4 regions of the Salmonella sp. A1325 genome follow, and region 1 is predicted to be linked to each of the others. Evidence: predicted binding sites of a transcription regulator. Region 1 holds the regulator's gene; each other region holds the start of a gene.
The links. The regulator LexA, encoded in region 1, represses DNA repair genes until DNA is damaged. The targets are predictions, from matches to a motif close to TNCTGTATGTACATACAGNA.
Positions count from the first base shown of each region.

Region 2: dinG (ATP-dependent DNA helicase DinG) is a predicted target of LexA. The motif match lies at 2,239-2,258, and genes of this name have one in related genera.
Region 3: uvrB (excinuclease ABC subunit UvrB) is a predicted target of LexA. The motif match lies at 1,611-1,630, and genes of this name have one in related genera.
Region 4: sulA (SOS-induced cell division inhibitor SulA) is a predicted target of LexA. The motif match lies at 3,244-3,263, and genes of this name have one in related genera.

Region 1 is NZ_JAMLWO010000010.1:144,897-152,657, reverse strand. It holds gene plsB (glycerol-3-phosphate 1-O-acyltransferase PlsB) at 1-1,271, opposite strand, end outside; gene NAZ64_RS18190 (diacylglycerol kinase) at 1,442-1,810, shown strand; gene lexA (transcriptional repressor LexA) at 1,919-2,527, shown strand; gene dinF (MATE family efflux transporter DinF) at 2,706-4,031, shown strand; gene NAZ64_RS18175 (hypothetical protein) at 4,028-4,141, shown strand; gene NAZ64_RS18170 (CsbD family protein) at 4,163-4,372, shown strand; gene zur (zinc uptake transcriptional repressor Zur) at 4,472-4,987, opposite strand; gene NAZ64_RS18160 (conjugal transfer protein TraF) at 5,234-6,544, shown strand; gene dusA (tRNA dihydrouridine(20/20a) synthase DusA) at 6,632-7,630, shown strand.
Region 2 is NZ_JAMLWO010000007.1:51,923-59,683, reverse strand. It holds gene ybiB (DNA-binding protein YbiB) at 1-50, opposite strand, end outside; gene dinG (ATP-dependent DNA helicase DinG) at 80-2,224, opposite strand; gene rhlE (ATP-dependent RNA helicase RhlE) at 2,432-3,793, opposite strand; gene cecR (transcriptional regulator CecR) at 4,023-4,697, shown strand; gene hlyD (secretion protein HlyD) at 4,697-5,692, shown strand; gene NAZ64_RS14695 (ATP-binding cassette domain-containing protein) at 5,685-7,421, shown strand; gene NAZ64_RS14690 (ABC transporter permease) at 7,414-7,761, shown strand, end outside.
Region 3 is NZ_JAMLWO010000007.1:29,313-37,073, reverse strand. It holds gene uvrB (excinuclease ABC subunit UvrB) at 1-1,537, opposite strand, end outside; gene bioD (dethiobiotin synthase) at 2,188-2,874, opposite strand; gene bioC (malonyl-ACP O-methyltransferase BioC) at 2,867-3,622, opposite strand; gene bioF (8-amino-7-oxononanoate synthase) at 3,606-4,763, opposite strand; gene bioB (biotin synthase BioB) at 4,760-5,800, opposite strand; gene bioA (adenosylmethionine--8-amino-7-oxononanoate transaminase) at 5,887-7,176, shown strand; gene NAZ64_RS14570 (kinase inhibitor) at 7,234-7,710, shown strand.
Region 4 is NZ_JAMLWO010000014.1:16,388-24,148, forward strand. It holds gene NAZ64_RS20460 (AAA family ATPase) at 1-594, opposite strand, end outside; gene matP (macrodomain Ter protein MatP) at 780-1,232, shown strand; gene ompA (porin OmpA) at 1,304-2,356, opposite strand; gene sulA (SOS-induced cell division inhibitor SulA) at 2,713-3,222, opposite strand; gene NAZ64_RS20480 (TfoX/Sxy family DNA transformation protein) at 3,439-4,044, shown strand; gene yccS (YccS family putative transporter) at 4,031-6,184, opposite strand; gene NAZ64_RS20490 (YccF domain-containing protein) at 6,203-6,649, opposite strand; gene helD (DNA helicase IV) at 6,773-7,761, shown strand, end outside.

The sequences.
Region 1 (7,761 bases):
ATGTAAATAGGCACTAACGTAATTGGACGGGTACCGCCGCGCAGCATCGCCTGGATAGTCATCGACAGGGTGCCGGTTTTCGGGTCTAACAAACGTCCGGTACGCGAACGTCCTCCTTCGACAAAATACTCAACCGAGTAGCCGCGGCTGAACAGCTCGCCCAGATATTCGCGAAAGACGGTGGAATAGAGTTTATTCCCCTTAAAGGTACGACGAATAAAGAACGCGCCCAGACGACGGAAAATCGGGCCAGCGGGCCAGAAATTAAGGTTAATACCGGCGGCAATGTGCGGCGGAACCAGTCCCTGATGGTACAGCACATAAGAAAGGAGCAAGTAGTCCATATGGCTGCGGTGACAGGGTACATAGACGATTTCATGGCCGTCGTGCGCCAGTTGGCGTACGCGCTCGGCGTTATGCACGTTAATCCCCTGGTAAAGTCGGTTCCAGGTAAACCCCAAAATCCTGTCGGTCAAACGAATCATCTCGTAAGAGAAGTTCGCCGCGATCTCTTCCATCAGCGCAATGGCGTTTTGCTGCGCTTTTTCATGAGAGATTTTCTTACTGCGCGCTTCGTCTTCTACCGCGCGGGCGATCGCTTTCGAGGCCAGCAGTTTGTTAAACAGATCCTGACGGGCGGGCAGGCGTGGGCCAACCGCCGCCAGGCGCTGGCGAGCAAAGTGCATACGCGCCACGCGAGCCAGCTTCTGTGCGATGATTTTATCGGTGCCGTGTTCATCAGCCATGCGACGCAATGAGACGGACGGCGAGAATCGGACAAAGCTATCGCGGCCTAGCCAGGAGATGGCAAAGAATTTCTGTACGCCGTTCAGCATGCGTAAAGGCGGGTTCTCTTCTCCCTTTTCACGACCCGGCGCGCGGCCAAACATCACGGAAACGGGCACCATCTGCACGTCCAAAGCCGGATTACTCCGATGCAGATCGAGATAATCGTGAAAAAGTTTCACCGACTCTTCTTTTGGCGTGTAATAGGTAAAGACACGCGGTCCGCCGTGAATAAATACATAGCGTGGCAGCAGCGCGCCGTCGATCTCCAGCGGCTCCAGCGGATCCGGGAGATCGTGCGCCAGACATTGCGCCCGCAGCGTCAGTAAGTCCGCTTTTGAGTTGTATGGCAAGACATACATAATGGGGCGAGAAGTATCGAGCCCCAATTCCTGGGCGGGTTCCGCCGGAATAGACTTGCTTTTTACCAGTATGCTTAATGGTAAATTCAGTAATTTGTAGTAAATTCGTGGCCAGCCGGACATAAACGATGTAAAGCCTCTGGTTAATAATGCAAATGCGGTGCAAGGATATCAGAAAGTTTAGCGAATTTCTGTTGTATCCCGTCATACTTCGCGCTGCGTTACGGCAGTCCGAATCGTGCAGGGCAACCGTATAATGTCATTGACGTTAATAATGTAAAAAGGTTCTTTTGATGGCCAATAATACCACTGGATTCACCAGAATTATCAAAGCGGCAGGATATTCCTGGAAAGGATTTCGCGCCGCATGGACTCACGAAGCGGCGTTTCGCCAGGAAAGTATCGCGGTATTGCTGGGCGTCATCATCGCCTGCTGGCTGGATGTGGATGCGATTACCCGTGTGTTATTGATAGGTTCCGTTTTACTTATCATGATTGTTGAAATCCTCAACAGCGCTATTGAAGCGGTCGTGGACCGCATCGGTTCTGAATACCATGAGCTTTCCGGCCGTGCGAAAGATATGGGATCGGCTGCGGTGCTACTGTCTATTTTCGTTGCCCTGATGACCTGGGGCATCCTGTTATGGTCACATTTTCGATAAAGGTTCCAAATTTTATAAATCTCTTGTTTTTTGCGCCGTTTGTGGTTCCAAAATCACCTTTAACTGTATATACTCACAGCATGACTGTATATACACCCAGGGGGCGGAATGAAAGCGTTAACGGCCAGGCAACAAGAGGTGTTTGATCTCATCCGGGATCACATCAGCCAGACAGGTATGCCACCGACGCGTGCGGAAATCGCGCAGCGTTTGGGGTTCCGTTCCCCAAACGCGGCGGAAGAACATCTTAAAGCGCTGGCGCGCAAAGGGGTGCTTGAAATCGTTTCCGGCGCATCGCGAGGTATCCGTCTGTTACAGGAAGAAGAGGACGGATTACCGCTTGTCGGGCGTGTCGCGGCGGGTGAACCGCTTCTGGCGCAGCAGCATATTGAAGGCCATTACCAGGTCGATCCTTCGCTGTTCAAACCCAGCGCCGATTTCCTGCTGCGCGTGAGCGGTATGTCGATGAAAGACATCGGTATTATGGATGGGGATTTGCTGGCGGTACATAAAACGCAGGACGTCCGTAATGGCCAGGTGGTTGTCGCTCGCATTGATGATGAAGTGACAGTAAAACGCCTGAAAAAGCAGGGCAATAAAGTGGAGCTGCTGCCGGAAAACAGCGAGTTTACACCGATAGTGGTGGATCTGCGCGAACAAAGCTTTACGATTGAAGGGCTGGCGGTAGGCGTCATTCGCAACGGGGAATGGTTGTAATCTCTTTTTAATCTCCTTGTAAGCCGTCATCCGGCAATCGTGCAGCCTGATGGCGCTGCGCTTATCAGGCCTACGGGAATGCAGTTCCTGAGATGATTAATTTGTAGGCCGGATAAGGCGTTACGTCGCCATCCGGCAATGCGCTCGTTTCGTTTAACTCCTTGTCAGGCTTTTCTCCATGCCGCTTTTTACCTCCTCTGATAAAGCTCTCTGGCGTCTCGCGCTGCCGATGATTTTTTCTAACATCACCGTCCCCTTACTGGGGCTGGTCGATACGGCGGTGATTGGTCATCTGGACAGCCCGGTTTTCCTGGGCGGCGTGGCGGTGGGCGCGACTGCCACCAGCTTTCTTTTCATGCTGCTGCTATTTCTACGTATGAGCACCACCGGACTAACGGCGCAGGCATTTGGCGCCAAAAATCCGCAGGCGTTAGCCCGGGCGCTCATTCAACCGTTATTGCTGGCGCTGGGCACTGGCGTGATGATTGTGCTATTTCGCACGCCGCTTATCGAGCTGGCTTTACATATTGTCGGCGGGAACGACGCTGTCCTGGTGCAGGCGAGACGCTTCCTTGAAATTCGTTGGCTAAGCGCTCCCGCGTCACTGGCGAATCTGGTGCTGCTCGGGTGGCTGTTAGGCGTTCAGTATGCGCGGGCGCCGGTTATCTTGTTGGTCGTGGGCAATATCCTCAACATCGCGCTCGACCTGTGGCTGGTGATGGGACTTCATATGAACGTGCAGGGCGCCGCCCTGGCGACGGTCATCGCAGAATATGCCACGTTACTGATCGGCCTCATGATGGTACGTAAAGTTCTCCATCTCCGCGGTGTGTCGCTGGATATGCTAAAACAGGCCTGGCGCGGCAACGTGCGCCGCCTTTTAGCGCTCAATCGCGATATCATGCTGCGCTCATTGCTCCTTCAGCTTTGTTTTGGCGCAATCACGGTGTCAGGCGCGCGGCTGGGCAGCGATATTATCGCGGTAAATGCAGTCCTGATGACCTTACTCACCTTTACGGCCTATGCGCTGGACGGTTTTGCTTATGCGGTGGAGGCGCACTCCGGTCAGGCTTACGGCGCGCGTGACGGTAGCAAGCTACTGGACGTCTGGCGAGCGGCGTGTCGTCAGTCGGGAATTGTGGCCTTGTTGTTTTCCACAGTCTATGCCCTGGCAGGCGAACATTTTGTCGCGTTACTGACCTCATTGCCGCAAATACAGCTACTGGCGGATCGGTATCTTATCTGGCAGGTGGTATTACCGCTGGTGGGCGTATGGTGCTATCTGCTCGACGGTATGTTTATTGGCGCGACGCGCGCCGCCGAAATGCGCAATAGCATGGCAGTCGCCGCGGGAGGATTTGCGCTGACGCTCTTCGCCCTGCCGGTATTAGGAAATCATGGTTTATGGCTGGCATTAACCGTGTTCCTGGCGCTTCGCGGTCTGTCGTTGAGCCTTATCTGGCGTCGTCACTGGCGCGAGGGTACATGGTTTGCCAGATCGTGACGGTTAAAAATTCTGAATATAAAACCGAAGGCCGAATTCCTGCCTACAATTATTATCACGTCCAGCAGAAATTGCAGAGCATTTGGGCGAATAACACCTGCTATTCCTAACCGAATGATGAGGACAAGATGATGAATAAAGACGAAGCCGGCGGTAACTGGAAACAGTTTAAAGGTAAAATGAAAGAACAATGGGGCAAACTGACCGATGACGATATGACCGTTATCGAAGGTAAACGCGACCAACTGGTAGGTAAAATCCAGGAGCGTTACGGTTACCAGAAAGATCAGGCGGAAAAAGAGGTTGTTGACTGGGAAACCCGTAACAACTATCGCTGGTAATACGTTTTCCCCTACCAGGAGTACATGGATGTGCTTCCCACTGTTTGCTTATGAATGCGGGCGTGCCCCTCTCTACTGCCGCCCGTTTTTCCGTTCAGGCTAACGCGGTTTTTTCTTCACCAGCACCGAGTGATCGTGACCACAGTCGCCCGGATGGCGACACGCTTCTACTTCTACGCACGCAGGGCACAGACCGTGCGCCTCAATAACGTTATGTCGTAGCGCAAATCCCATTTTAGCCGCCAGCGTATGCATGATGTCTTCCACGCCCTCGGCACACTCTTCCTTCACCACGCCACAACGATCGCAGATAAACATGGCCGAGCTGTGCGTCGGCTGGTCGAACAGGTGGCAAACCACATAACTATTGGTGGATTCCACTTTATGGACAAAACCCTGTTCGAGCAAAAAATCCAGCGCGCGGTAAATGGTGGGCGGTTTGGCCTGTGGTTCCGTTTCGCGCAGCAAATCGAGCAAATCGTATGCGCTGATGGCACCCTGTTGCAGACTCATCAGGCGCAGCACTTCGAGGCGCTGAGGCGTCAGGCGCACGTTGCGCTGCGCGCAGAGTTTTTCAGCTTGCGCCAGTAACTCTTGCGTTGTGGTCTTTTCCATGTAGCACCTCGAATGGCATGAAAGTCTAATCCGTTACTTTACCACGAGCTGCTTAAAACTCTGAAATTACCCCGCGACAATATATCGCCTGCTAAGCTTTTCCGCGCCAGTATTCTCATCTATACATAATGAGGGTCGATATTATTACAACAGGATTTAACATCACTATTTCACAGCAATAGTTCGCCTCTGTCCGGCAAGGCGTGGCGGAGGGATTACTTCACCTGATAATAAGATGGGCTAACTGTGAACAAAAACGTCAAACTTTCACTGATTGCTATCGCGGTCTCGCTTTTTATGGCAAAGCAGGTGAGCGCCGCCAATACCTGGACGGAAGCGCGTAATGACGCAATGGGCGGGACGGGCGTCGCGTCCGCGAATTATGGCAGCGGAGTACTGTTAAATCCGGCGTTACTGGCAAAAGCCAAACCGGAAGACAATATCACTGTTGTCCTTCCTGCGGTCGGCGTCCAGATTACGGATAAAGACAATCTCCAGGATGAAATTGACGATATCAGCGATAAAGTGGATTACTACGATGAGGTCGTCGATAACCTTACGCTGGGGCAAATTCTGCTCAATCCGCGAGGCGTGCTGAATCAATTTCAGGGCGCCGCGCGCGACCTGGCCGATGAGCTGGAATATCTCAACGGAAAAACCGCCCGCGCCAATGCCGGCGCCGGGTTGGCGGTAAGTATTCCAGGGCAAACGCTTTCCGTGGCGTTTATCGCCAAAGGTTATGCGCATGGGCGCGTGAGTTCGTCCATTGATCAGAACGATATTCAGTATCTGCGCGATATCCAGCATGATGAACGTGTCGCGCTTCGTGAAGCAGGACGCGCTGCTTTGCTGGGGTCTGACGAAATTACAAAGCATTTAAACTCTACCGCGTCGGGGCGGGTAGCGATTGTGTCTGACTACGGTATTGCGCTGGCGAAGCAGTTTGTGGTGGGCGAGGTGCCTGTTTCCATTGGCGTTACACCAAAACTGCAAAAAACCTGGCTCTATAACTACACCACCTCAATTTATAACTACGACAGTAGCGACTGGAATAGCAGCCGTTATCGCAATGACAATACGGGTTTTAACATTGATGCGGGGCTTGCTGCCGATATCGGTGAAAACTGGACGCTGGGGCTGAGCGGGCAAAATCTGGTATCTCGCGATATCGATACGAAAGATATTTACATCACTAATGGTATGACGGGAGAAACCACCAACTACAAAGATACATACCAAATCCGCCCCCTGGTTACCGCGGGCGTCGCATGGCATAACGATTTGCTGACCGTAAGCGCCGATGGCGATCTGACGGAAACGAAAGGCTTTAAGAGCGAAGACAATTCACAGTACGTGGGTGTCGGCGCTGAAGTTCGACCGTTGTCATGGCTGGCGGTGCGCGCAGGGTATCGTGCGGATGTGAAAAATAACGATAGCAATGTGGTTACCGGCGGTCTTGGCTTTGCGCCCTTTAACCGTGTGCATCTCGACTTAATGGGACTGTACGGCGAAGATGAAACCTGGGGGGCAGGCGCGCAGCTTACAATGACATTCTGAGGTGCTTTCACCGGAGGCGCTACGCCTCCGGTTTAGCGTTATGCTATAGTAACGCCCCTTTTTTAACCGGATGCTTATTTATTCGCCATGCAGCCTGAAACCCAGTCCTCCGCTTTTCCTGCTTATCGCTTCTCCATCGCGCCTATGCTCGACTGGACGGACAGACATTGCCGCTATTTCCTGCGTTTGCTGTCTCGCCAGACGCTGCTCTACACCGAAATGGTGACCACGGGCGCGATTATTCACGGTAAGGGTGACTATCTGGCTTATAGCGAAGAAGAGCATCCGGTCGCTCTACAGCTTGGTGGAAGCGATCCAGCTCAGCTTGCGCATTGTGCAAAGCTGGCGGAAGCGCGTGGCTACGATGAAATTAACCTCAACGTGGGGTGCCCTTCCGATCGCGTGCAAAATGGTATGTTTGGCGCCTGTTTGATGGGCAATGCGCAACTGGTCGCCGATTGTGTTAAAGCCATGCGTGATGTCGTCTCGATTCCGGTGACGGTAAAAACCCGCATTGGTATTGACGATCAGGACAGTTATGCGTTTCTGTGTGATTTCATTAATACGGTTTCCGGTCAGGGCGAATGCGAGATGTTTATTATCCATGCGCGCAAAGCCTGGCTTTCTGGCTTAAGCCCGAAAGAAAATCGTGAGATCCCGCCGCTGGATTACCCGCGCGTCTATCAGCTAAAGCGGGATTTTCCGCACCTGACCATGTCCATTAACGGCGGCATCAAATCGCTGGAAGAGGCGAAGGAGCACCTGCGCCATATGGATGGCGTCATGGTTGGCCGCGAAGCTTATCAGAATCCGGGTATACTGGCCGCGGTGGATCGGGAGATCTTTGGCGCCGATACCACCGATGCCGACCCGGTTACGGTGGTTCGCGCGATGTATCCCTATATTGAGCGTGAATTGAGCCAGGGAGCGTATCTGGGGCATATCACTCGCCATATGCTGGGGTTGTTCCAGGGCATCCCCGGCGCGCGGCAGTGGCGTCGCTATCTGAGCGAAAACGCCCATAAAGCTGGCGCGGATGTTGCTGTACTGGAGCAGGCGCTAAAACTGGTAGCAGACAAGCGTTAAAAGTTCGCCAAAAATTAGTCAATCTCACCACGCTCTGTGCAGTCTTGCAGGGCGTTTTCTTTATATATCAAAAACATAAATATTGGCATGATTTTTGTAATAGCTTACCTGACCAAACCCGGTAAGCGCCA
Region 2 (7,761 bases), on a different contig from region 1:
GCGTGATTTTTACCTCGCCCGATCTCTTTGATGATCTTGCGATAATCCATTGAAAGCTCCTTGAAGTGTGCTCACAGCATTAACGCCGTCGGCGGCGTGCAGGTTTTGCTTTTGGTTTTACTATAACGTCTGGCACGGCAGGCTGCTCTATCGGAAAAACAGGTAAGGCATTCAGTAAACGCTGTCCGTAGTTTTTGGTCAACAACCGCTTATCATAAATGACCACTTCTCCCCGACAGGCGTGGCTACGGATCAATCGCCCTACCTGCTGAATTAAATTAAAAGACGCGCTTGGTAAGCTTTGTACCTCAAACGGATAACGATTCAGGCTTTTTAGCCATTCGCCTTCGGTGATCACGACCGGGCTGTCGATCGGCGGGAAGGCAATTTTATGGATATGGACCTGCGTCAGCAGCTCGCCTTTAAGATCCAGCCCTTCGGCAAAAGACTGAAGCCCAACCAGCACGCTGCGTTCGCCGCTCTCCACCCGTTTACGGTGTAGCTCCACCAGCCGGTAACGCGGCTGGTCGCCCTGGACCAGGAGGAGTAAGCGCACATCAGCGACATGCTCCAGAAAACGCTGCATCGCCCGCCCGCTGGCGAACAGTACCAGCATACCATGATGTTTTTTGCTCTCCAGTTGCTCTCGAAAATAGGCTGCCATTTCGGCAATATGCTGCTCTTCGTTATCAATGGTGGGTTCGTAGCGCATTTGAGGAATCACCAGTTTCCCCTGTTCCACATGATTAAACGGCGAATCCAGCGCCACAAAGCGGTCGCCGGCTTTTTCTTTTAAGCCGCTCATTTCCTGCAGGCGCGAAAAGCTATTGAGCGAGCGCAGTGTCGCCGAGGTGACAATAATGTGCGGTACGCTGCGCCATAACAATCTTTCCAGCTGATCGCTGACGCGGATACCGACACAATGGAACCAGACGTGGAGTTGCCCTTCGCGTATTTCACGCGTCGCCCATTTGGACACCGGCGCGCCTGAAGACTGCGCCATCGAAGCCAGCCGCCATAATTTACTTTGCGCCTCGAACATTCCCAGCGCCCGGTTCATCTGTAAAATCACCCGATGCAAACGCACAATATCGTGCGACCCGGTTTTTTCGCTGAGATCGTTGAGAAAGGATTCCGCCAGCCCACGCAGCGTCTCGGTCAGCTTCGCCAGTCGCTGGCAGATTTCCATGACCTCATCAGGCAACTCGCCCATTGCAAAACGGTGCTCCGCCTCCTGCGCTGCGGGCATATACAGATTAAGAATGGCATTGAGCGAGGCGATCAGTTCGTATACCTCCTCGCAATGGGCGTTAAGTCGCTCAGGATTCGCTAACGGCGGCGTGGTCTTAGGGCGAAATTGCTCCATGCAGGTCGCCACCAGTTTGCTGAACAGATCCAGTTGCAAGCGATACCAGGAGGCGGTAATTTCCGCGCTCATCTCCAGCGCATCGCGAGCGACATCGGGCAGATGATGACCTTCATCCAGTACCAACAGCAGATGCTTTGGTTCCGGCAGTACGGCTTCACTTTCCATCGCCGCCATTACCAGCGCGTGATTCGCCACCACGACTTCCGCTTCCTGTATTTCACGTCGGGCGACAAAGAATGGACATTCGCGGTAATAGTGACAGTTGCGGTTCAGACAACTGGCTTTATCGGTACTTAATCGCCGCCACAGATCGTCGTCAATAGCAATGTCGGTATGATCCCGCAGACCATCCCATTTGTAACCGTCAAGATCCCCTTTCAGCCTGGCGCAGCGCTTTTGCTCTTCCTGGTTGTTAGGCGTCAGTTCGTCATCAAGAAAGGCGAGCAGATCCTGCTGCGTAGGCTCGCTACTGGCGAGCGCCGCCAGGTTTCGCGGACACACGTAACGCCCGCGGCCAAAGGCAGCGGTAAAGCGCAGATCGGGGATGATTTTTCGTAGCAGCGGCAAATCTTTGCTAAAGATCTGATCCTGTAACGCCACGTTAGCGGTACTGACCACCAGTGTTTTTTGCTCTTCCCGGGCAATGGCGATACCGGGAATAAGATAGGAGAGGGTTTTCCCGACGCCGGTCGGCGCTTCAATAGCCAGATGTCTCCCTTCTTCCCCGGCCAGCGTTCTGGCGACGTCAGCAATCATCTGCCGCTGCGGCGCACGGGGAATAAAGTCGGGAATCTGGTCCTGAAGCGCCTTATACCAGGCGGCGATTTGCGCTTTCAGCGCAGCGGTCAATGCCATGAGAAAACCTGAAGTACTGTATAAACAGCCACTATTGTGTCATATTTCAGGGGCGGGAAGTACCTTTTTTACCGGTTCTGGAAGGCGGCTCGCAACGCGATGTGTATTTTGCCGGATGGCGGTGCAAGCACCTTATCCGGCCTACGTATTTGCATAGTCCGTAGGCCCGGTAAGCGTCGCGCTACCGGGCATGTTGCCGGATAAAATTTACTGAGCAGGCGTGATTCTGCGCGGGCGACGCGGCGGACGTGCTTTGTCGCCAGCGGGTTTCCCCTCGCCTGTGCGCGGTTTTGGTTTCGCCTTCGCCGCCCCGCTATCCTGACGTCGCGGCTGCTGACTGCGCCCCGCTCCCCCCTGATTTTGTCCGCGTCCACGACCGCCGCCGCCGCGCTGCTGACGGCCATTCTGAATCGGCTCCGCTTTAATCGACGGGTCCGGCTCATAGCCCGGCGTCGTAATGCGTGGGATCTCTTTTTTCAGCAATTTTTCGATATCACGCAACAGTTTATGCTCGTCAACACAGACCAGCGACAGCGCCTCGCCAGTTGCCGCCGCGCGACCGGTACGGCCAATACGGTGTACATAATCTTCCGGCACGTTCGGCAGTTCATAGTTGACCACGTGCGGCAGCTCTTCAATATCCAGACCACGCGCCGCAATATCCGTCGCTACCAGCACGCGAATATCGCCGGATTTAAAATCGGCCAGCGCGCGGGTACGTGCGCCCTGCGATTTATTACCGTGGATCGCCGCGCTGCGAATACCGTCTTTATTAAGCTGTTCCGCCAGATGGTTCGCGCCATGCTTGGTGCGGGTGAAGACCAACACCTGCTGCCAGTTGCCCTGGCCAATCATCTGCGACAACAGTTCACGTTTGCGTTTTTTATCGACAAAGTGCACGTGCTGCGTCACCTGCTCTGAGGCCGTGTTGCGTCGCGCCACTTCGATTTCCAGCGGGTTGCGCAACAGCTTTTCGGCGAGCGCTTTGATGTCGTCGGAGAACGTGGCGGAGAACAGCAGATTCTGACGCTTCGCCGGCAGTTTCGCCAGCACGCGACGAATGTCGTGAATGAAGCCCATATCCAGCATACGGTCGGCTTCATCCAGTACCAGAATCTCAATCTGATCCAGCTTCACGGCATTTTGATGTTCCAGGTCGAGCAGACGTCCCGGCGTCGCCACCAGCACATCCACGCCGCCGCGCAGTTTCATCATCTGCGGATTAATGCTTACGCCGCCAAATACCACCAGCGAGCGAATATTGAGATATTTACTGTAATCTTTGACGTTTTCGCCAATTTGCGCCGCCAGCTCGCGGGTTGGCGTGAGGATCAACGCGCGCACCGGGCGACGACCTTTAGCGTGCGGCTGATGGGTAATCAGGTGCTGCAATAATGGCAGGGTAAAACCCGCCGTTTTACCGGTTCCGGTCTGGGCGCTGGCCATCAGATCGCGGCCTTCCAGCACGGCAGGAATTGCCTGTTGCTGAATAGGGGTAGGTTCACGGTAACCCTGCTCGGCAATGGCGCGCAGGATATCAGGGTTTAATCCCAGGGAATCAAAAGACATAACTACTCCGGACCGCCCCGACCGTTGCCGGTGTAGTTTTCAGGGAGATGCTCAAATTTGGAATGACAAAAACCACAATGTCATGAAGGGGCGGAGTGTAGCAGTTTTTGTGATGCGGCGCATAAATTATCCCGGAAGGTGGCAAAGACAAATTAATCGACCACACTGGACAAGTGCCATTATGAGTCATAGTCTTAATCAATCGATTGATTAAGTATTAGGGCGTGTGATGAATATTCCCACCACGACCACCAAGGGCGAGCAGGCGAAAAGTCAGCTCATTGCCGCCGCGCTGGCGCAGTTTGGCGAGTATGGCCTCCATGCCACCACGCGCGATATCGCCGCGCTGGCGGGGCAAAATATTGCCGCCATTACTTACTATTTCGGCTCAAAAGAGGATTTATACCTCGCCTGCGCCCAGTGGATTGCCGATTTTCTTGGCGAAAAATTTCGCCCCCATGCTGAAAAGGCGGAACGTCTGTTTCGCCAGCCTGTCCCTGACCGGGACGCCATACGCGAGCTCATTCTGCTCGCCTGCAAGAACATGATTATGCTGCTGACGCAGGAAGACACCGTTAACCTGAGCAAATTTATTTCACGCGAGCAGCTCTCTCCCACGTCGGCCTACCAATTGGTTCATGAACAAGTTATCGATCCGTTGCACACCCATCTGACAAGATTGGTTGCCGCTTATACCGGCTGCGACGCCAATGATACGCGCATGATTTTGCATACCCATGCCTTACTGGGCGAAGTGCTGGCGTTCCGTCTCGGCAAAGAAACTATTCTGTTACGTACCGGCTGGCCGCAGTTTGATGAAGAAAAAGCGGAGCTGATTTACCAGACGGTAACCTGCCACATCGATCTTATTCTGCACGGTTTAACGCAAAGGAGTCTGGACTGATGAAAAAACCTGTCGTTATCGGACTGGCAATCGCAGCGATCGTCGCTGTGATTGCCGGTGGAACCTGGTGGTATCAAAGTCGGCAGGACGATGGGCTGACGCTATACGGTAATGTCGATATCCGTACCGTCAATATCAGCTTTCGCGTCGGCGGCAGGCTGGCGTCGCTGAATGTTGATGAAGGCGATGCCATCAAAGCCGGACAGGTGCTCGGCGAACTGGATCACGCGCCATACGAAAACGCGCTAATGCAGGCGAAAGCTGGCGTGTCGGTCGCGCAGGCGCAATATGATTTGATGCTGGCAGGCTATCGCGATGAAGAGATAGCCCAGGCCGCCGCCGCCGTCAGACAGGCGCAAGCCGCCTATGACTACGCGCAAAACTTTTATAACCGCCAGCAAGGATTGTGGAAAAGCCGCACCATTTCCGCTAACGATCTGGAAAACGCCCGCTCATCGCGCGATCAGGCGCAGGCGACGCTGAAGTCCGCGCAGGATAAACTGAGCCAGTACCGTACCGGTAATCGTGAACAGGATATCGCCCAGGCGAAAGCCAGCCTGGAACAGGCAAAGGCCCAACTGGCGCAGGCGCAGCTTGATTTGCAGGACACCACGCTTATCGCGCCTGCCAACGGAACCTTGCTCACCCGCGCGGTCGAGCCTGGCAGTATGCTGAACGCCGGCAGCACGGTATTAACGCTCTCGCTGACCCGCCCCGTCTGGGTGCGCGCCTATGTCGATGAACGCAACCTCAGTCAGACACAACCGGGGCGCGACATTCTGTTGTATACCGACGGTCGTCCTGACAAACCTTACCACGGCAAGATTGGTTTCGTTTCGCCCACCGCGGAATTTACGCCGAAAACCGTCGAAACGCCGGATCTGCGTACCGATCTTGTCTATCGCCTGCGCATTATCGTCACCGATGCGGACGATGCGTTACGCCAGGGGATGCCAGTCACGGTGAAATTTAATGACGAGGCACGGCATGAGTGAGGCCGTTATTACGCTGCACGGTCTGACGAAGCGCTTTGCGGGAATGGATAAACCCGCCGTCGCGCCGCTCGACTGTACCATTCATTCCGGTTATGTCACCGGGCTGGTAGGGCCGGACGGCGCAGGAAAAACCACGCTGATGCGTATGCTGGCGGGCCTGCTCAAAGCCGATGGCGGCAGCGCGTCCGTATTGGGCTTCGACCCGATACAAAACGACAGCGAGCTGCACGCGGTTCTGGGCTATATGCCGCAGAAATTTGGTCTGTATGAAGATCTTACCGTCATGGAGAACCTTAATCTCTATGCCGATTTACGCAGCGTTACCGGCGAGATACGGGAAAAGACCTTTGCCCGTTTGTTGGAATTTACCGCCCTCGGCCCTTTCACTGGCCGTCTGGCGGGGAAATTGTCCGGCGGGATGAAGCAAAAACTGGGGCTGGCCTGTACGCTGGTCGGCGAACCGAAAGTGCTGCTGTTGGATGAACCGGGCGTTGGCGTTGACCCGATTTCACGGCGCGAGTTGTGGCAAATGGTTCACGAACTGGCGGGCGACGGGATGCTGATTTTATGGAGCACCTCCTATCTGGATGAAGCCGAACAGTGTCGCGATGTGCTGCTGATGAATGAAGGCGAGCTGCTCTATCAGGGCGAACCTAAAGCGCTGACGCAAACGATGGCCGGGCGTAGCTTTCTGATGAGCAGTCCACAGGAAAACAACCGTAAGTTACTACAGAGAGCGCTCAGACTGCCGCAGGTGAGCGACGGCATGATTCAGGGACGTTCGGTACGTCTGATCCTGAAAAAAGAGGCGACCGCAGCAGATATTCGTCAGGCCGAAGGGATGCCGGAAATCACCCTCAATGAGACCGCGCCGCGTTTCGAAGATGCGTTTATCGATCTGCTTGGCGGAGCGGGAACCTCGGAGTCTCCGCTGGGTTCAATCCTGCATACGGTTGAAGGCACTGCCGGCGAAACGGTGATTGAAGCGCAGGAACTGACGAAAAAATTTGGCGATTTCGCGGCCACGGACCATGTTAATTTCGTCGTACAGCGCGGCGAGATTTTTGGCCTGCTCGGCCCGAACGGCGCGGGTAAATCAACCACCTTTAAAATGATGTGCGGCCTGCTGGTGCCGACGTCCGGCAAGGCGCTGGTGCTGGATATGGACCTGAAAGTCAGCTCCGGCAAAGCCCGTCAGCATCTGGGCTATATGGCGCAAAAATTTTCGCTTTACGGCAACCTGACGGTTGAGCAGAACCTGCGTTTTTTCTCCGGCGTCTACGGTTTGCGGGGCCGCGCGCAAAATGAAAAAATTCAGCGCATGAGTGAAGCGTTTGGTCTGAAAAGCATCGCGTCGCATCCCACCGATGCGCTGCCGCTGGGCTTTAAACAGCGACTGGCGCTGGCCTGCTCGCTGATGCACGAACCGGATATTTTATTCCTTGATGAACCAACGTCCGGGGTTGATCCCCTCACCCGCCGTGAATTTTGGCTGCACATTAATAGTATGGTGGAAAAAGGGGTCACGGTAATGGTGACGACCCACTTTATGGATGAGGCGGAATATTGCGATCGCATCGGACTGGTTTATCGTGGGAAGCTTATCGCCAGCGGTACGCCGGACGATCTCAAAGCGCAGGCCGCCGATGAGCAACAGGCCGATCCGACGATGGAGCAGGCCTTTATCACTCTCATCAATGACTGGGATAAGGAGCATACGCATGAGTAAGTCTCTCTCCTGGCGCCGCGTGCGTGCGTTGTGCGTCAAAGAGACGCGCCAGATCGTGCGCGATCCCAGTAGCTGGCTGATTGCGGTGGTGATCCCGCTGCTGTTGCTGTTTATTTTTGGTTACGGCATTAACCTTGACTCCAGCAAGCTGCGGGTGGGGATTCTGCTTGAACAGCAAAGCCAGGAGGCGCTGGATTTCACTCATGCGATGACCGGTTCACCCTATATCGACGCGACCATTAGCGATAATCGCCATGAATTAATTGAAAAAATGCAGGCCGGACGCATTCGCGGACTGGTGGTGATTCCGGTGGATTTCGCGCAGCAAATGGCGCGCGAC
Region 3 (7,761 bases), on a different contig from region 1:
GCATATCCAGCCCTTCGCGCAGCAGGTTAATCCCCACCAGAACGTCAAACTCGCCCAGACGCAAATCGCGGATGATTTCCATGCGCTCCACGGTATCAATATCTGAGTGCAGGTAACGCACGCGCTCGCCGTGCTCTTCCAGATATTCGGTCAAATCTTCCGCCATCCGTTTGGTGAGCGTAGTGACAAGGACACGCTCATTAATGGCCGCACGCTGACGAATTTCGGACAGCAGATCGTCCACCTGGGTCGCCACCGGACGCACTTCAATAATCGGGTCCAGCAGCCCGGTCGGTCGCACGACCTGATCCACCACCTCATCACCAGATTTTTCCAGCTCATAGTTGCCGGGCGTGGCGGAAACATAGATAGTTTGCGGCGCTAAGGCTTCAAACTCCTCAAACTTCAGCGGACGGTTATCCAGCGCCGAAGGCAGACGGAAGCCATACTCGACCAGCGTCTCTTTGCGCGCCCGGTCGCCGCGGTACATGCCGCCTATCTGCGGGATGGTGACATGAGACTCATCCACCACCAGCAGTCCGTCGGCGGGCAGATAATCGAACAAGGTTGGCGGCGGTTCGCCCGGCCCGCGGCCCGACAGAAAGCGGGAATAGTTTTCAATGCCTGAGCAGTAGCCCAGCTCGTTCATCATCTCTAAATCGAACTGCGTGCGCTGGCTTAATCGCTGCTCTTCAAGCAGCTTATTATTTGCCAGCAAGACTTTACGCCTGTCCGCCAGCTCATCTTTTATCTCTTCCATCGCCTGCAGAATACGCTCGCGCGGCGTCACGTAGTGCGTTTTGGGATAGATAGTATAACGTGGCACCGTTGACTCTACCTGCCCGGTTAACGGGTCGAATAGCGACAGGCGTTCCACTTCTTCATCAAACAGCTCAACGCGTAGCGCGATGTCGTCAGATTCAGCCGGGAAGATGTCGATCACTTCGCCGCGCACGCGAAAGGTACCACGCTGAAAAGCTTGATCGTTACGGGTGTATTGCAATTCCGCCAGCCGACGCAAAATCGCGCGCTGGTCAATCAGCATTCCCACCGTCAGATGCAGCATCATTTTCAGGTAGAGATCCGGATCGCCCAGACCGTAAATCGCGGACACGGAAGCCACCACCACGACATCGCGTCGCTCAAGCAACGCTTTCGTTGCCGACAACCGCATTTGCTCAATATGTTCGTTTACCGAAGCGTCTTTTTCGATAAACGTATCCGAACTTGGCACATACGCTTCCGGCTGATAGTAGTCATAGTAGGAGACGAAATACTCCACCGCGTTTTCCGGGAAAAACTCTTTCATTTCGCCGTAGAGCTGTGCCGCCAGGGTTTTATTGGGCGCAAGCACCATCGTTGGCCGCTGCAAGTCCGCAATGACGTTGGCAATGGTGAATGTCTTCCCGGAGCCGGTCACGCCCAATAACGTCTGATGCGCCAGCCCGTCCTCCAGCCCCTCTTCCAGACGACGTATAGCGTCCGGCTGATCGCCAGAAGGTTTAAAAGCGGAATTCAGTTTGAACGGTTTACTCATGAGCGGCTACCTGAAGGAGTGAGCGGGCAGGGGTGTAATTTTACTCTCGACGGTGAATATTGCCAATAAAAAATACTGGATGAAAAAACAGTAACACTTCAGTATATAATGGCTATCGGCAGATATCCCACGCTATTTAGAGGTAAAACATAGACAGTCGCGGGGTAAAATTCCAGCAGTGTGCTGGTTATCCCCAGACCAGAGTCTTTTTTAACATTTGTCAAGTCGGATGATGAAAGTTTTATGTCAACGTATCCCCCTTCCTTTACAACCATTGATTTTATATAACTTGCTGTCTAAAAAGGGATATTTTCTCAAGCCGTCTTTCGCGCCAATTTAGTCGCAGGCCGCGTCGCCTCTCGCTTACGTTGTGTTTTCTAACTCTAATACACAAGGTTATCCACAGGAATAGTGGATAACTGCTTCCAGCCCGTATCCCCTGCCGCCTGGCAAAATCAGCCCTTGACGTTTTCGCCGGGCGATAAAAAAAAATTATCGCTATTTTTGGCAGATTATTGGCTAACGAGAAGGGAAAAATTGAGGCGTAGACGCTCACATTTTGCACATTTTTAGCATGGCGACGTCAGGAGGGTCTGGCGAAAGAACAGCAGGATCGTCAGATCCTGCAAGAAGGCGATTTTTAAGCACGGTCAGGCGCGTTCCAGGGGGCTGAGGTCCAGATACTGTCCTGTCGCCGCCTGCGATGGAGAAATGCCCAGCCACGGGATTTCCCCTAACAGCGGGGCCGGTATGACGCGGCGAAGCGTCGCGAGATATTCACCATGACGCGCGCCCGGCGGCTGTATGTCGTTGGCTATCCATCCGACAAGTGGTAATCCGGCCTGTTCTACCGCCAGCGCCGTCAGCATGGCGTGATTAATACAGCCCAGCTTGACGCCAACAACCAGAATCACCGGCAGCTGCTCCGTCTGTACCCAGTCGGCAAACGTCAGCGTGGCAGAGAGCGGCGTAAACCAGCCGCCCGCCCCTTCTGTCAACACCCAGTCTGCCTGCGACTCCAGCGTTCGCAATCCGCGTGATAATACCGCCGCGTCTATCGCCCGGCCTTCGTCGGCGCTAACGATGTGGGGAGAGGTAGGCTCGGCAAAAGTATAAGGATTGATAGCGGAATAAGGTTGCGGCAGGCTGCTGTTACGCTGCAAGGCCAACGCATCGCTATTGCGTAGCCCGTCGGTTGTCATTTCGCTGCCGGAAGCGACGGGCTTATAGCCTACGGTTTGATAACCTAACTGCGTTGCGGCCTGCAATAAGGCGCAACTGGCGACCGTTTTACCGACTTCAGTATCAGTACCGGTGACAAAATAGCGTTTAGTCACGTTCAATCACTCCCATAAAAAGATGGTACGTCAGCGGATATTTCCCCTGCCGCTGCGGCCATGCCAACTGAATCTGTCTAAGCCGGGCGCGGGTTAATACATCCGACTCCCGCCCTTCATGAAGATGGGTGGCGCCAATGCCTTTAAGCGAGCGCATCGCACTCAGGGCATCCTCAAACCACAATGTCATCGCCTGAGTATGACGAGACGCCCGCCAGCCGCGCAGCGCGTGGTCAATGGCCTCTTCCGGCAAAAAGCTATTCGCGTGAGCGCGATTATCGACGGCCTGCCATGCCTGACGCAGCTCCGGCAACGCCCCCTGGCACAAGGTGGTAAACGCCACCACGCCGCCGGGCCGTACAACCCGATACAACTCGCTCAACGCATCACGTAAATCGCCGCACCACTGGACCGCCAGGTTGCTCCAGGCCAGGTCAAAAACTTCGGCGTCATGGGGAATCGCTTCGATATCCGCCAGCAAATAGTGATGCGCCGCCTGACGATCGCGCGCCTGTTGCAGCATCGGCAGCGAAAGATCCAGGGCGGTCACTTCGCTCCCCCGCTCTCGCCAGTAACGACTCATACGTCCAGGGCCGCAGCCTGCGTCCAACACACTGGCAAACTGGCGGCCTGCCAACAGCGTCAGCAGCGCATCCGCGCTGTGTTGCTGCAAAGAGGCGTGCTGTTCATATTGCGATGCGGCCCGGCCAAACGCCGCCGCAATAGCCTGCTTATTCACCTGCGCCATGCAGCACCTCCAGCAGACGGTCTATATCGCACGCTTCATGCGCCTGCGTTAACGTTAAGCGCAGGCGCGCCGTGCCGACAGGCACCGTCGGCGGACGAATCGCCGTCGCCCAGCATCCTTGTTGACGCAGCGCCTCCGCCAGGCGCAATGCACGGCTGTTATCGCCCACGATTAACGGCTGGATGGCGCTATGGGCATTCAGTAGCGTAAATCGGGACGCGTTAACGCCGGCCCGAAAGCGCTGAACCAGAGCGGCGAGTTTTTCGCGCCGTTCACGACCTTCATCGCTACGGATCACCGCCAACGAGGCGCTTAACGCCTGCGCCTGGGCGGGCGGCATACTGGTGCTGTAAACCAGATGACGGGCGAATTGCAGCAAATAATCCGCGACGCTTTCCGAGCAGAGCACCGCTGCGCCGCTGACGCCAAACCCCTTACCGAAAGTCACCACCAGCAACTCAGGCTTCACCCCCCGTTGCCAGCAGGTGCCCCGCCCCTCATCGCCAGTCACGCCGATGCCGTGCGCATCATCAACCAACAGCCAGGCATGATGCCTGCGGGCAATGTGCTGGATTTCCGCCAGCGGCGCGCTGTCGCCGTCCATGCTGAATACACCTTCTGTCACCACCAGTTGCTGGCCCACGCAGGGCGATTGCAGTAAACGCGACAGATGCTGCGTATCGTTATGGATAAAGCGGCGAAGCTGCGCCGGACTCAGATTGGCGGCCTCCAGCAGGGAAGCATGACTCAACCTGTCGGCCACAATCCCGTCATTTTTTTTCATTAAGGCGGTAATGACCGCCTGATTCGCCGCAAAGCCAGAGATAAACAGTAGCGCGCGCGAATATCCTAACCATTGCGCCAGTTCCTCCTCTAACGCCTGGTGCGCCACGGAATAACCGCTGATATGACCCGACCCGCCGCTGCCGACGCCAAAACGCGTCGCTGCCTGTTGCCAGGCGCGAATAATCTGCGGGTGTTGACTTAAGCCGAGGTAATCATTGCTGGAGAAGTTAAGATACTGTCGCCCGTTCGCTACCAGCCAGCGTCCGGCGCCCTGCGACACCACATAGCGGCGGCGCAATGTATCCGTCGCCCGACGCGCCGTCAGCGCATCGTCGACGCGTTGTTGCCAACTCATAAGGCTGCCGCGTTGTAATAATCATCGGTGTCAGGCGTCATCAGCGTCTGCTCCAGACGTTGCTGCTGCTCGTTATCGCCCGCCAGCACCCTGGTCTGCTGCGGATTCAGCCCCAGCTTACGGAATAACTGCAGATCCTTGTCCTCTGCCGGATTTGGCGTAGTTAACAATTTGCAGCCATAGAAAATCGAGTTCGCCCCGGCCATAAAGCACATCGCCTGGGTCTGCTCGTTCATCTGTTCACGTCCTGCGGAAAGACGCACGTATGAGGTCGGCATCATGATGCGCGCTACGGCGATAGTACGAATAAAATCAAACGCATCCACGTCATCGTTATCCGCAAGCGGCGTGCCTTTCACCTTCACCAGCATGTTAATTGGCACGCTTTCCGGCGGCGTCGGCAGGTTCGCCAACTGCAACAACAGTCCGGCGCGATCGGTAACCGTTTCGCCCAGACCCACAATGCCGCCGGAGCACACTTTAATCCCTGCTTCACGGACTTTTTCCAGCGTGTCGAGGCGCTCCTGATAGGTACGGGTAGTGATGATATTGCCGTAAAACTCCGGCGAGGTATCGAGGTTGTGGTTGTAGTAATCCAGCCCGGCGTTAGCCAGACGCTGCGCCTGGCTCTCGTTCAACATGCCGAGCGTCATACAGGTTTCCAGCCCCATCGCTTTGACGCCCTGTACAATCTTCTCCAGATAAGGCATATCGCGTTCATGCGGATTCTTCCAGGCCGCCCCCATACAGAAGCGGGTCGAACCGGCGTTTTTCGCTTTACGGGCGGAGTCCAGTACCTGCTCCACTTCCATTAAACGCTCGGCTTCCAGCCCGGTTTTATAGCGCGAGCTCTGCGGGCAGTATTTACAATCCTCCGGGCAGGCGCCGGTTTTGATCGACAGCAGCGTACTAACCTGTACCTGCTGCGGATCGAAATGCTGGCGATGAATTTGCTGCGCTTCAAACAGCAATTCCAGCAGTGGTTTTTCAAATAATTCGGTTACTTGCGACAGTGTCCAGCGTGGGTGGCGAGCCATCGGGCTTCTCCAAAATATGTTGTTTGTTTTTGATATGGTGTAGACTCGTAAACCTAAATCTTTTTAATTTGGTTTACAAGTCGATTATGACAACGGACGATCTGGCCTTCGATAAACGCCATATTTGGCATCCTTACACTTCCATGACCTCGCCGCTGCCGGTATATCCCGTTGAGCGGGCCGAAGGCTGCGAGTTGGTTCTCGCCTCGGGCGAACGCCTGATTGAGGGGATGTCCTCGTGGTGGGCGGCCATTCATGGTTATAACCACCCGCAATTGAACGCGGCGATGAAAGCGCAAATTGACGCCATGTCGCATGTCATGTTCGGCGGCATAACCCATCAACCTGCGGTGAATCTGTGCCGTAAGCTGGTCGCGATAACGCCTGAGCCGCTGGAGTGTGTCTTTCTGGCCGACTCTGGTTCGGTGTCGGTAGAAGTGGCCATGAAGATGGCGCTGCAATACTGGCAGGCGCGCGGCGAATCGCGTCAGCGTTTTCTGACGTTTCGCCACGGTTATCATGGCGACACGTTCGGCGCGATGTCGGTGTGCGATCCGGATAACTCCATGCACAGCTTGTGGAAAGGCTATCTGCCGGAGAATCTGTTCGCGCCGGCGCCGCAAAGCCGGATGGATGGCGAATGGGATGAAAGCGACATCGCGCCATTTGCCCGCCTGATGGCCGCGCATCGCCATGAAATAGCCGCCGTGATTCTGGAACCTATCGTTCAGGGCGCGGGCGGGATGCGCATATATCATCCACAATGGCTCAGGCGTATTCGTAACATGTGCGATCGCGAAGGCATTCTGCTGATTGCCGATGAAATAGCCACCGGATTTGGCCGTACCGGCAAACTGTTCGCCTGCGAGCACGCCGGGATCGCGCCGGATATTCTGTGTCTCGGCAAAGCCTTAACCGGCGGCACCATGACCCTCTCGGCAACGCTCACGACACGCCAGGTTGCAGAGACTATTAGCAACGGCGAGGCGGGGTGTTTTATGCATGGCCCGACGTTTATGGGGAATCCGCTGGCCTGCGCCGTCGCCTGCGCCAGCCTGACGCTGCTGGAAAGCGGCGAATGGCGTCAGCAGGTGGCGTCTATCGAGTCTCAGTTACGCGCTGAGTTAGCTCCCGCGCAAAGTTCTCCCTGGGTGGCGGATGTGCGGGTGTTGGGTGCGATTGGGGTGGTTGAAACCACGCATCCGGTCAATATGGCGGCGCTTCAACGCTTCTTCGTCGGGCAAGGCGTCTGGATCAGGCCGTTCGGCAAGCTAATCTACCTGATGCCGCCCTACATTATTCGTCCGGATCAACTGCGCCGTTTGACCCAGGCGGTCAATGACGCGGCACACAATGAAACATTTTTTAGCCATTAATCAGCGGTAAGCGATGCTGCTTCTGGCTACACTTCTGGTGAGTCAAAAGGAGAACGCATGAAACTTATCAGCAACGATTTGCGCGATGGAGATAAACTTCCTCATCGCCACGTTTTTAACGGTATGGGCTATGATGGCGATAATATTTCGCCGCATCTGGCCTGGGACGACGTGCCGATGGGCACCAAAAGTTTTGTCGTGACCTGTTACGATCCCGACGCGCCGACCGGCTCCGGCTGGTGGCACTGGGTGGTGGTGAACCTCCCGGCGGATACGCGCGTACTGACCCAGGGGTTCGGCTCAGGCCTGGTGGCCGTACCAGACGGCGTCATTCAGACGCGTACCGATTTCGGTAAAGCGGGCTACGGCGGCGCGGCGCCGCCTAAAGGGGAAACGCACCGCTATATCTTTACGGTTCACGCGCTGGACGTCGAGCGTCTTGAGGTTGATGAAGACGCCAGCGGCGCGATGGTCGGCTTTAACGTGCATTTCCATTCGCTCGCCAGCGCCTCGATCACGGCGATGTTCAGTTAAACGCTGTGCCGGATGGCGGCGTAAACGTCTTACCCTGCCAACGGGTTGGGT
Region 4 (7,761 bases), on a different contig from region 1:
CATTGATGGCACGGAGACCGGTAATGGACGCGACTCGTCAAACGCCACCCAGTCAAAACGCTCGCGGCTAACGATGGCTTTCAGACGCATCCATAGCAACGGCTGCGCCAGAAGGGTTCGTAAAGAAATAATCAGCACGCCGCCGTTCGCCTGATGAACCAGTCCCGGCTGCAGGGTAATGTCGCCGTTATACTGCCGCAGGCAACCAAAGAGCTGTTCGGCTTCGACCCAGTCCGCGCTGACGACTTGTGTGACGGTGGCAAAGTTGTCTTGCGCATTCTGCGCGGCGCGGTAATGAACAGTATGCCCGGAAACGTCATAATGTCCGCCGGTTAATTGTCCGGCATCGGTTTGCAGAGCGCGGACGGCATCTGAAAGTAAAGTGAGATACTCTTGCTCTTCAGGCGCTTTAGTCAGCATAAAAGAGGATGAGCTCCACGGCTGAATAAGTTGCTCAAGCGCAAATTGCAGCCGTGGCTGAGTATCACTGAGTAAGGTGTCGTTTTCATCAGTCGCGTGTGGCTGTGCAAATATCTCCTGATAGCTTTCGCTATCCGGAACCAGATCACGCCATGCAAGTTTCGTAATGGTCAAAGTTGAGGTTTTTTAGTCTGTTGTAAAAGGGGGGATTATAGCCTAACCCGTCACGCTGCACACGCGGAAAGCGAATGCAAAGTAATATGAAGACGTGTAACCATTCACAGGTTCGAGATTCTTTTCTTCAGATGGCTAAAAAACTGATATTCTGATAACAGTTACACGGTAACATTGGGATCACAATGAAATATCAACAACTTGAAAATCTTGAAAGCGGTTGGAAATGGAAATATCTGGTGAAAAAGCACCGCGAAGGGGAGTTGATCACCCGCTACGTGGAAGCCAGTGCTGCCCAGGAAGCCGTCAATTTGTTGTTGGCCCTCGAAAATGAACCGGTGCGGGTAAATGTCTGGATAGACAGGCATATGAATCCTGCCTTGCTTAATCGGATGAAACAAACCATTCGGGCAAGACGCAAACGACACTTCAATGCGGAACATCAGCATACGCGCAAAAAATCTATCGATTTAGAGTTTATGGTCTGGCAGCGTCTGGCGGGCCTTGCGCAGCGACGCGGTAAAACATTATCCGAAACGATTGTGCAACTGATAGAAGACGCGGAGCATAAAGAGAAATATGCCACGCAAATGACCACGTTAAAGCAGGATTTACAGGCGTTATTAGGCAAGAAGTAACGCTGAAAGGCGTTGTCACCCAGACCAGAGCAAAAAACCCCGCGACGCGGGGTTTTTTATCAGACGGAAACTTAAGCCTGCGGCTGAGTTACCACGTCTTTAACGCCTTTAACTTCGATCTCTACGCGACGATCCGGAGCCAGGCAATCGATCAGGGCAGCGCGAGGTTTCACGTTGTCACAGGTGTTGCCGGTAACCGGGTTAGATTCGCCCATACCACGTGCGGAGATTTTGTCAGACGGAATACCTTTGGAGATCAGGTAATCAACAACAGACTGAGCACGTTTCTCGGACAGACCCTGGTTGTAAGCGTCAGAACCGATACGGTCAGTGAAGCCCAGAACGACGACGGAACCGTCTTTCGGATCCAGGTTGCTCAGCTGGCTGTACAGCTGATCCAGAGCCTGCTGGCCTTCTGGTTTCAGAGTTGCTTTGTTGAAGTTGAACAGTACGTCAGACTTCAGAGTGAAGTGCTTGGTCTGTACTTCCGGAGCCGGTGCCGGTGCCGGAGCTACTACCGGAGCAGCTTCTTGCTGGCCGAAACGGTAGGAAACACCTACGCTCAGCAGGCCGTTGTCCGGACGGGTGCCGATGGTGTTGGCATCACCGATGTTGTTAGTCCACTGGTATTCCAGACGGGTTGCGATTTCAGGGGTGATGGCATACTCGATACCGCCCGCGAATACCGGGGAAACGCCGGTGTCGTGGTCTTTAGTAGACGCGCCGCCAGGGACGTTAGACTTGGTGTCTGCACGCCATACCATACCACCCAGACGGGTATAAACGTCCAGATCGTCAGTGATTGGATAACCCAGTTTAGCGGTCAACTGAACGCCCTGAGCTTTATAAGCGCCATTGATGTTGTCGCCTTTGTACGGCATACGGCCTAACCAGTCGTAGCCCATTTCAAAGCCAACGTACGGGTTAACCTGGTAACCACCAAAAGCACCTGCGCCCAGTTGGTTTTCATGAGTCGGGCCATCATTGTTAATGAAGCCGGTGTCATGGTACTGAGACCAGCCCAGTTTAGCACCAGCGTACCAGGTGTTATCTTTCGGAGCGGCCTGCGCTACGGTAGCGAAACCAGCCAGTGCCACTGCAATCGCGATAGCTGTCTTTTTCATTTTTTGCGCCTCGTTATCATCCAAAATACGCCATGAATATCTCCAACGAGATAACACGGTTAAATCCTTCACCGGGGGATCTGCTCAATAGTTACTCTACCGATATCTACGGCTTATGCTGAGCACCCCTGGCGATGTAAAGTCTACAACGTAGTTGGAAACTTACAAGTGTGAACTCCGTCAGACATGTGAAAAAAACATGCTGGATATACACATCATTTAACAGTTTCAGATGATAAATCGTACAGCAAAAATTGCGGAAACCGCTTCTGGCAAGCTTTCTCGCAAAAAAAACGTTACCACTCAAAGGAGATGCGTTCGCGTAAAAAAAAGTCCAGGATAAATCCTAATTTTACTTAATGATACAAATTAGAGTGAATTTTTAGCCCGGAATGTTGTCTCCTGGGTAAAGCGTGCGCACGTACAGGGCGCATGATAAACCCTACCGCATTACCTACCTTCGCTGCTTCAACCAGGCTGGCATGTTCTTCTTCTGTCAGTTCTTCAGTCAACCAACCAATTACCACGCTGTAATTTCCTGTACGCAAAGCGCGGATCATCGACTCCAGCGTATGACGAGGCGCAAGCTGGCTAATTTGCATCACTTTCGTTAATGGCAAACCTGAAGACTGTACCCATTCACGGCTGAGCTTTTGCTGCGGCGTGAGCCAGAGCTGCCAGCGTGATTGTTGGCCTAACTGACGGAGTAAAGGCAAAAGCAGGAGTTGCGCCATCATGGGCTGGTCTTCGTGGTAGACAACTTCACTGACCAGTCCTGCCGCGGCATTTTCCGTAGCGGTGCGCGCAGCGTTGTGGGTAGTGGTAGGAAATGACGAAGAACGATTTGCATAACCTGAAGTGTACATAATCAATCCAGCCCTGTGAGTTACTGTATATTCATACAGTACCCCTGTGGCGATGAAAGATCAACTCTATTTTCGGAAACTGTCTCGCAATTTTTATTCTTAGTGGCGTCAAAAATAAAAATCATCTTGCTCGCGGAGTATAAGTTGCCTATTTTCGTCATTAACGGATCCGTTACTGCAAATCATTCTTTTACTTTATGATTTAAAAGGAATTTTATGAGAGCACTCTCTTATGACAGGATCTATAAATCGCAAGAATATTTGGCCTCTTTGGGGACGATCCAGTATCGATCTTTATTCGGTAGCTATAGTCTGACCGTGGAGGATACCGTCTTTGCGATGGTGGCTAATGGCGAGCTTTATCTCCGCGCCTGTGAAGAAAGCGTACCCTACTGTGTGAAGCATCCTCCCGCCTGGCTCATGTTTATGAAGTGTGGACGTCCCGTTATGCTCAACTATTACCGGGTGGATGAAAGCCTGTGGCGCGATCAGCAGCAGCTGGTACGTTTATCGAAGTATTCGCTTGACGCGGCAATGAAGGAAAAACACAGCCGTATTTTACAACACAGGCTCAAAGATCTCCCCAATATGACCTTCCATCTGGAAACATTGCTCAATGAGTCAGGGATAAAGGACGAAAATATGTTACGCATACTGGGCGCGAAAATGTGCTGGCTAAGGTTGCGACAAAGCAATCCCTTGCTGACGGTGAAAGTTTTGTATGCCCTGGAAGGCGCAATTGTCGGCGTACATGAAGCGGCGCTCCCGGCGAGTCGTCGCCAGGAGCTTGCCGACTGGGCTCATTCGCTTACGGCTGGGTAATTAATGTAGAAGTCGGCGGTGAAATTTGCCGTTGCAAGCGTCCAATCTCGGGCAGTAAGGCAATGAGCAAACCAATTTGTTGAACAACCAGAGGTTCTTTGCTGTCCGGACGTGTTTCCAGCGACTGAACTCGCTGCTTTAAACCCTCCAGCGCCTGGTGTACGCGCTGTTCGTCTTCAGGTTGATGATGAAGCGCATCATCAACGTAGCAGACCGCGTCATCCAGAAGCCCCAACACGTCCGGATTACTGAGCTTTTCGCGGTGCGCGCCGAGGGCGGAGATATAGCTGGTAAAAGTGTGATTGAGGCAAAGCAGCCTGAACGCCGCCTCCCGGGTTTCGGCCGTGACGTCGGGTTCGCTCGACATATTAGAAACCACGGATGCCAGTTCTGCATCGCGGTTGTGCGCGTCGCGTCTGGCAATGCGATAGGCCAGGCGGTTATCCCGTCCCTGGTGATATTGCTCAAGGATCGCATCAAGGTAGCGGCAATTAGCATCGGTGGCGCGCTGGAGTACCCGGGGAAGGTTGCGAAAGCGCCAGTCCGGCCAAATAAAGCTGACCGCAGCCCAGGCGATAGCGCAGCCAATTAACGTGTCGACGACGCGCGGTAACGCTACCTCAAAGCCTTCGCCCAGGAGGTTAAAGCAGAGTAATACCAGCAGGGTGATGAACATCGTCGCATGGGCATACTGCACATTACGGAATGCGAAGAAAAGCACGCCGGTAATCACCAGCAGAACTAACTGTCCTTCAAGCGAAGGGACAAACCATAAAATCGGCAGGCCGATCGCAACGCCTACCAACGTACCGATAATCCGGAGCGCAAGGCGATGGCGGGTCGCGTTATAGTTAGGCTGGCAAACAAACAGGCTGGTGAGCAATATCCAGTATCCGTGGCGCATCCCGGTAATTTGGATGAGAGCATAACCGATGCACAATACCAGCGACATGCGTACCGCATGGCGAAAGAGAGCGGACTCCGGGGTAAAATTACGGCTCAGACGTAGCCAGATGTCGCTAAACCCGTGCAGGCTATCATCAGCCAACTGGTTTTCTGACTCATTGCGCGGCATTGCCTGGGCCTGCTCCGACTCGATCGTCGCCAGTTGCGCATCAATGGCGCGTAGGTTGGTTAATAAGAACCCAAGCGTATTTAACAGCTCTAAAGAAGCGCCGCTGGCGCGCATACGTTCAAGCGCGGCGTCAATGTGGGTAAAGGCGCGTTCAAAACGCGGATCATGCTGGTACGGCGTACGCAGTAAGATACAGCGCGCCAGCTGCGTACAGGCCTGCGCCTGCATCGACATCAGACGCTGAAAGCGGAACATGACGTCGCTATGGCGAAAATAATCGCGCAGCGTCTGGTATTGAATATGCGAAGAACTGGCGCGTTCATGAATATCCTGCGCCACAAAATAGTAATGGAGGGTGCGGCGCGTACCGCGTTGACCGCGATCGCCGCGCAGGCGAGTCAACAACGACACTTTCGTTTGGTTCAGCGTCGCCATTAACTGCCCGTTCGCTAACGCTAAATCATAGAGCGGCGCCTGGCTTTCATCTTCAATATCAGGATCAAACAGACGTGATTTCAGTTCCAGATAGTGCGCTAACTGTTCGTAACTGCGTGCCAGATTATCCTGCAACGGACGGATCGGAAATAGCAGATGCCCGGTTAGCGTCAGTAGGTTATACCATACTGCGCCTGCCAGCAGGAGTAGAGGTTGCTGATACCAGTGATCGTATAAAGAGGTACCCAGCATCGTATAGATGGCAATGAGTAACGCGCCGAACGCGATGGTGGCATAGCGTTGCCCTAATCCTCCCAACAGAATAAATCCGCTGGTGGATAACGTTAAGCCCAACGCAAATAGCCACGGCCAGGGAAAGAGCAGCTCCACAGAAGCCGATGCGATAAAAAAGCAAATTAAGGTAATGATTAAATTACGCAAGCGTCCGGCAAGGCGGTCGTCGAGATCGGTTAGCGCCGCGGCAACCATACCGAGCGTGAGCGGGATGGTAAGTTTGACGTCGCCCAGCCACCAGGGCAGGGCAGTGGTGCCGCACAGAGCGATAAAAATGCGGATGTAATACAGCCAGGTACTGTTCCAGGTATAACGGCGAATCAACGGACTTAACATAAAGGCTATTTGTCCCGATCATTCAAAACGGCGGCGCGCGTTAGCTTCTCGCGCGGCGCGAGCGGTTTCTATAGAGACGACGCGGCGACCGACAGGCCAAAGCGCAATCGCGGCAATTTTAAAGTTCGCAATACCGACAGGTATCCCGATGATAGTGACACACTGCGCGATACCGGAGGCAATGTGCATCAGGCATAGCCACCAGCCGAAAAAAAGTAACCAGAAAATATTCAGCAAGGTACCGCCAGTATTCATTAATACGCTTTTCGCCGCCGGATTAAGTTCGTCAACGTGAATGGCTTCATTACCGTAAGGGAACAGGGACAGTTTGGTTATCTCCCAGCAGGAGCGGGTCAGCGGCAGGGTAAAAATAAGCACAATACTGACCAGCGTCGCCAGCAGCCAGGCCAGCGTAGTGGCAAAGCCGCCCAGTACAAAGTTTAAAATATTCAGAACGGTACGCATAAACCCTCAGTTCATTCCGGTTTTCTATCACTGCGGGCAATTGTAACGTTTTTTTAGACTGGAGCACGTTTTCTCTGGCGGTTACACTGATAAGCACATCTTTACGTCTGGATTCGCTGAGTCATGGAACTGAAAGCAACTTCTCTTGGAAAACGTCTGGCGCAACACCCGTATGATCGTGCCGTGATCCTCAACGCTGGGGTGAAAGTGTCTGGCGACAGGCATGAATATCTTATTCCATTCAATCAGTTATTGGCGATTCACTGCAAACGTGGGCTGGTATGGGGCGAGCTGGAGTTTGTCCTCCCGGAGGATAAAGTCGTGCGTTTGCACGGTACCGAGTGGTCGGAAACCCAGCAATTCCATCGCTATCTGGACGCGCACTGGCGTCGCTGGAGCCAGGAGATGAGTGATGTCGCCGCGCAGGCATTACAGGAGCAATGGGCGCGTATTAGTGAGCGAACGGGCGAAAACCAATGGCTTACCCGTGAACGCGTTCGGGGGCTGGAACATGAAATTCGCCAGACGTTTGCCGCCTTGCCGCTGCCGGTCTCACGTCTGGAGGAGTTTGCTCACTGTCGCGAGATATGGCGTAAGTGTCTGGCCTGGTTACAGGATAGCGAGGGAAGTCGGCAGCAGCATAATCAGGCGTATGCTGATGCCATGCTGGAAGCGCATGCCGACTTTTTTACGCAGATAGAATCCTCTCCGCTTAATCCTTCCCAGGCCAGGGCGGTGGTTAACGGCGAATCATCGTTACTGGTACTGGCGGGGGCGGGAAGCGGCAAGACCTCGGTGCTGGTGGCGCGCGCGGGTTGGTTGTTGGCGCGCGGACAAGCAGATGCGGGGCAAATTCTTTTACTGGCGTTTGGTCGCAAGGCGGCAGAGGAGATGGATGAGCGTATCCGCGAGCGCTTACATACGGAAGAGATTACTGCCCGTACGTTCCATTCGCTGGCGCTGTATATTATTCAGCAAGGCAGTAAAAAAGCGCCGGTTGTCAGTAAGCTGGAAAGTGACGCCACCGCGCGGCATCAGCTATTTCTGCACACCTGGCGTCAGCAGTGTAGCGAGAAAAAAGCGCAGGCCAAAGGCTGGCGTCAGTGGCTGGA